DNA from 2 places in the Paenibacillus sp. MMS20-IR301 genome. Region 2 is predicted to be linked to the other one. Evidence: predicted binding sites of a transcription regulator. Region 2 holds the regulator's gene; the other holds the start of a gene.
What was found. The regulator Rex, encoded in region 2, represses fermentation and respiration genes when NADH is low (regulators of the CRP and FNR family bind a similar motif). The targets are predictions, from matches to a motif close to TTGTGAAATATTTCACAA.

Region 1 (3,141 bases), 260 kb from region 2:
GTTCAACCTGCTGCGTGAGGATCTGCTTCAGCATACCGCTAAGGAAGAGGAAACCGAATTCCCGAAAATGCTGGCTTATACACAGAATCCGAGCGAAGAAGGACTTGCTGAGCTCCGCGGACTGCTGGCTAATCTGGAAGCAGAGCATGACGGTGCCGGTGAGATTCTGCGTGAGCTGCGCAGAGTAACCAATGACTACACACCGCCAGCACATGCCTGCACAACTTACCGTTTGACCTATGCCCGGCTTGAAGAGCTGGAAGGTATGACCTTCGAGCATGTGCATCTGGAGAACAATATCCTGTTTCTGCGTTACCAATAAGCTGTTATGGTTGCAAAAGCTCCTACGGGGGCTTTTTTGTCATTCACATAGTGCAGAAATAATTTGAGAACAGCCCTCTGATGCGTTATCCTTAAAGAGTCATGGATACTACAGAAGAAGGCGGTGCCGTGGAATGTCCACCCACTCGATATGGCGCTTGCTGCTGGGCTTGATCGTTGTTATGACATTAGGCGGCTGCAGCTCGGCTCTGGGATCAGGAAATGCCGGCAGCGGTGCCGGAAATGCAAATAATCAGATTACATTGTCTGTCCTGGTCGGCGAGCTTAATCTGGCCGGTACCGCCGGAAGACTGCTTACCGAAGCGTATACGGACGGCAATACAATGATAGATTTGTTACGCAAGAGCGGGGTAGCCGCATTTGCTGCAGATGGCTATAGCATTACGGAGGTTAACCGGATAACGCTAAGTTCCGGGCTGATGTGGGAGATCCAGGTGAACGGCAAAAAGCTCACAGACTGGAACAGTAAAGTGGAACGCGGTTCAGCTATTGCCTTGACAGTAAAAGCTGCGGATGCCGGGGCTCAGCTCCAGCCAATAATTATTACGGTGAACGGAGGGAGCGAGCAGCCGGAGCTGACACATTCACATGTACTCCCTTATACCGAAGAACTGACGGTGAGAGGACTCATGAAGAAGAGCGGGATGATCACCCTGGCCGAAGATAACAAAACGATCCTAACCGTTATGGATTATGCGCGGCTGAGCAATGAAGAATGGAAGCTGAAGGTGAACGACAAGGGCCTGCTTGGCAATGGCATGGATATGAAGCTCAGGCCGCAGGATAAGCTGGAAATCGCATTGATTCTGAAATAGTGCTGAGTCTATCACCTGCGTTCAGTTAATAGTAAAAGGGTTTCTGTGCGGAACGCATGGAGATCCTTTTTTATATGAATTATTTGTGAAAAGATTCACATCTAATGTGATTGCAATCACAAAGGTGCCTTAATTTTAAAAAGTATAATTTCTGTATCAAGCAGGCTTGTGAGGATATCCGAGTCTCTAAGGAGGGTCTTACCAGTGACAACGGAGAGAAAAAAATTAGTTCTGATAGGTAACGGTATGGCTGGTGTGGGCACCATTGAGCAGATTTTGAAACTGGGCGGAGCTTATGATATTACGATCTTCGGAAGCGAGCCGCATCCCAACTATAACCGGATCATGCTGTCTTATGTTCTGGAAGGCAGTAAAACAATTGAAGATATTATCTTGAACGACCGAAAGTGGTATGAGGATAACCATATTACACTCCATACAGGAACAACAGTTGTGCGGATTGATGAAGCCGGCAAACAGATCATTACAGATAATGGGCTTACAGTTCCGTATGACAAAGCGATTATTGCCACAGGCTCGAATTCATTTATTCTTCCTGTACCGGGCAGTACGAAAGAGGGCGTAGTCGGCTTCCGGGATATTGCCGATTGTGATGCCATGCTGGAAGCAGCGAAGCAGTACCGTACGGCTGCAGTTATCGGCGGAGGCCTGCTGGGTCTTGAAGCTGCCAAGGGACTTGTTAATCTAGGCATGGATGTTACCGTTGTGCACTTGCTGGAGGATCTGATGGAGCGGCAGCTGGACCACACAGCATCCTCGATGCTGCAAGCTGAGCTTAAGCGGCAGGGTGTGAAGTTTGCCATGGGCAAGCAGACGGTGGAGCTGACAGGAGAAGAACGGGTTAACGGGCTGCGCTTTAGCGACGGCAGTGAGCTGCAGGCAGATTTTGTAGTGATGGCTGTCGGCATTAAGCCGAATGTGCAGCTTGCCAAGGACAGCGGAATCAATGTTAACCGCGGGATTGTTGTCGATGATTATCTGCAAACCTCGATGGCTGATGTGTATTCTGTCGGCGAATGTACAGAGCATCGGGGAACCTGTTACGGTCTGGTAGCACCGCTCTTTGAGCAGGGTATGGTACTGGCCAAGCATTTATCGGGGGCACCTACGGCCGGGTATGAAGGCTCTGTTGTTGCCACCAAGCTTAAGATATCCGGTGTGGATGTATTCTCAGCCGGAGAGTTCACGGAATCGGCAGAGCATACCGTAATTTCCGCCAAAGATGAGTGGAAGAGAACCTATAAGAAGATTTTGCTTAAGGACAATAAGATTGTCGGTGCAGTTCTGTTCGGCGATGTTACAGAGTCGGCCAATCTGCAGAAGCTGGTGAAGCAGTCAACAGAAATGACCGATGAAATCTACGGGGAAGTTATGGGTACAGGCTGCTGCGGCGGAGGCGGAGCCAAAAAGGGCTTGTCTGTTGAAACCATGGCCGATGAAGAAATCGTCTGCGGCTGTAACGGAGTAACGAAGAAGGCGATTGTTGATGCGGTTACGGAGAACGGTTTTACGACAGTGGATGAAATCAAAGCCTGCACCGGAGCGACCCGCTCCTGCGGCGGCTGTAAACCGGTCGTTGAGCAGATCCTGCAGTTCGTTCTCGGAGACAGCTTCCAGCAAAGCGCCAAGCAGGGCATCTGCAGCTGTACACCTATGAGCCGGGATGAGATTGTGGCCGAGATTACGGCTAAAGGTCTTAAAACTACTAAAGAGGTAATGCATGTGCTGGATTGGAAGCAGCCGGAGGGCTGTTCGAAATGCCGCCCGGCCGTGAACTATTACCTTGGAATGATCTATCCGGATACCCATGAGGATGAAAAAGAATCCCGGTTCGTGAACGAACGGATGAGCGCCAACATTCAGAAGGACGGGACTTATACGGTCGTTCCGCGGATGTACGGCGGGGTAACTACACCGGAGGATCTGAAACGGATTGCCGATGTATCCCTGAAGTATGATGTGA
Region 2 (3,141 bases):
TGCGTCATTGATGCCGGTAAGGACCCAGTAGATTGAATTTTCATCCCAGATGGATTTCTGCGCCTTCGTTATTTCCGTCAGCCCGGCCTGCGTTCTGGCAAGCTGCCTGGCTTCATTCCGCTCGTTCCACTGATCCTTCATAATGTAGGCGTAAAACTGGCTTAGTCCGAACAGAAGGAGCAATACCAGGGAGATCCCCAGCGGAAGCCACTTTCTCCTCTTTTTCAACATGCAGCTTCCTTTCTATATAACCTCTATTACCGTTTAAGCAGATTTTCGAACGTTTCCTGCGCTTTACGGCGGATAGCCTCTTCGTCCAGGGTAAGGCACTGCTTGTGCTTCACAACCTGCTTGCCGTTCACCCATACATGCTCGACATCCTTGCCGCTGGCTGAATATACGGCATGTGACAAGAGATCCGTGTGCGGCAGCAAATGCGGCTGATCGATATCAATCGCGATGAAATCGGCCTTCATCCCCGCAGCAAGACGCCCGATATTATTCAGGAAAATAGACTGCGCCCCGTATTCTGTCGCCATCAGCAGCGCCTGCGGTGCCGGTACGGCCGTCGGATCACCGCTCACACCCTTGTGAATCAGCGCGGCCATCCGCATCTCCTCAAACATATCCAGGTTGTTGTTGCTGGCTGCACCGTCTGTGCCGAGTGACACCTTAACACCGGCTCTCAGCAAATCCGGAACACGGGCTACGCCGCTGGCCAGCTTCAGGTTGCTGCAGGGATTATGCGATACGCCGACATTATGGCGGGCAAGAATTCCGATCTCCTCATCATTCAGATGAACACCGTGGGCAACCAGGGACGGACGCGTGAACATGCCCAGCTTCTCAAGGTGTGCAACCGGACGGAGTCCGTAATCAGCCGCGTTCTGTTCTACCTCACGCAGGGTTTCGGACATATGCGTATGCATCGGCAGGTCCAGATCATGGGCAGCCTGTACAAACCTCATGAAGAACTCAGGAGGGCAGGTGTAAGGCGCATGCGGCGAGATCATCGAGGTAATTCTGCCGTCTGCCTTGCCATGCCAGTTCCGGGCAAAAGCAACCGCTTCCGCCAGCTTGTGGTTCTGCACCTCTTCGGGACACAGGCCGATAACGCCGCGCATCAGCACGCCGCGGATTCCGGACTGCTCCGTAACCTCCGCTACCCGGTCCATGTGGTCGTACATATCGAGGAAGGTGGTAGTGCCGCTCTTCAGCATCTCCAGCACGGACAGCGAAGTTCCCCAATACACATCATCACCGGTGAATTTCTCTTCCATCGGCCACATTTTTTCCTGCAGCCAGGCTTGAAGGACCATATCATCACCATACCCGCGGAGCAGCGACATGGCTGCATGGCCGTGTGTATTAATGAGACCCGGCATGAACAGCAGACGGCTGCCGTCGATGACCTGGAAATCCTCACCCGTTACAGGCTTAGCTTCACCTATGTACGTAATCAGATCATTTTCTATAGTCATATAACCGCTCAGCACCGGCTGGTCACTGCCCGGAACGAGGAAACGGCCATTCTCAATAACAGTTTTATTGCTGCTCATCTGCCACTTCTTCCTTTCCATCATGCAAATAATAAGCCAGACTCTGCAGATCGGTAGTGAAGTCGGCAGCGTGAATCCGGATGTTCGCCGGCGTCTTCAGAATGACCGGGGCAAAGTTCAGAATAGCCTCAATCCCTGAATCCACCAGGATATCCGCTACATTCTGGGCTTCGCTGTCCGGTACGGTAATGATCCCGATACGAATGCCCTGCGCGCGGATTGTATCACCAAGCTCATTCATCGGCTGTACGGTCAGAGAGTTGATCTGCTGGCCTACTTTAGGCTCGTAAGCATCAAAAATAGCCGTGATCTTCATCGTATCCTTCAGATAGGCATTGTAATTGGACAAGGCATGGCCGAGATTACCGGCTCCTACCAGCGCTACATTAATTTGCTGGTCCAGCTTCAGAATGTGGCGGATTTTCTCTATGAGATAAGAGACATCATAACCGATGCCCTTTCTGCCGAAATCCCCGAAATAAGCCAGGTCCTTGCGGATCTGGGCAGGGTTCAGATCAAGCTTTTGTCCCAGCTCCTGAGAAGAAACTGTAGAGATTTCACGTTTTTGGAGATCGTTCAGGAAACGCAGGTACACTGGGAGCCTGCGCACGACGGCCTCCGATATTTTATCCGATTTCATGTTTTCTCCTCCTAAAAGTTTTGTAAGCAAACGCTTCATTTATTAACTTCGTGCAAAACTTGCTTCGTAAGCATAGTCTTAGTTTGATAGCATTAAAAAAGTTGAACTTAAAGCTGAATTGTCACTGCGGTGAACATTTGGACTTCCGGCCGCTGTTGCCCCAAAATTTCTTAATTAATACCACTTTTAGCGGTATAAATCCGGTGGCAAAGGCGATCGCTATCGCTCCTACAGTTCCAAATTTCCCCTTCGATCCTTTTTGCTTTTCGTTAGTTATAGAAACCCTGCTCCGCTGCCGCGGCATCTGGTCAGCAGCAGCGACCGGGTCTTCGGGTAAATTAGGATCTATTAATAATATCAACCGGCAGCCGTTTATGAAACCCCGCCTTCATCAAGCCACTCTGCAATCCGCGGAACCATCTGCTCAGTCAGCATATGCTCCATCTTCGGACCGGGCAGTGAATACAGGAAGTATTTCCCGTAATAAGCTTCAATGACCCTGGTATCATATACAATAACAATGCCGCGGTCTTGTGCGGTGCGGACCAGCCGTCCAAAGCCCTGCTTGAACCGGATGACCGCCTGCGGAACAGACAGCTTCATAAACGGATTTTTCTTTTGGGCCTGCAGCAGCTCCGACTTCGCTTCGGCGAGCGGATGGTTCGGCGGCTGAAACGGCAGTCTGACGATAGCGAGACAGGTCAGTGCATCTCCGGGAATGTCTACCCCTTCCCAGAAGCTGCTCGTACCCAGCAGCACCGCAGCCGGGCTGTCCTGGAAACGGCGGATCAGCTTGCTCCGGCTACCGCCCTCCACCCCTTGTCCAAGCACTGAGATATCCTGCATTGCCAGGGCTTCCTTAAGCGGATCATACACCTGCCGCAGCATTTTGTATGATGTGAACAGCACCAGCATCCGCCCGCGCGTGGCTATAGCCGCTTC

Region 1: a site for Rex is predicted at 1,241-1,258, ahead of nirB (nitrite reductase large subunit NirB). Genes of this name have one in related genera too.

What each region holds. Positions count from the first base shown of each region.
Region 1 covers NZ_CP135275.1:783,806-786,946, forward strand. Annotated here, with positions in the region: gene ric (iron-sulfur cluster repair di-iron protein) at 1-322, shown strand, start outside; gene LOS79_RS03210 (hypothetical protein) at 456-1,157, shown strand; gene nirB (nitrite reductase large subunit NirB) at 1,362-3,141, shown strand, end outside.
Region 2 covers NZ_CP135275.1:1,041,214-1,044,354, reverse strand. Annotated here, with positions in the region: gene LOS79_RS04470 (cell wall elongation regulator TseB-like domain-containing protein) at 1-231, opposite strand, end outside; gene LOS79_RS04465 (amidohydrolase) at 258-1,559, opposite strand; gene LOS79_RS04460 (redox-sensing transcriptional repressor Rex) at 1,546-2,199, opposite strand; gene dinG (ATP-dependent DNA helicase DinG) at 2,572-3,141, opposite strand, start outside.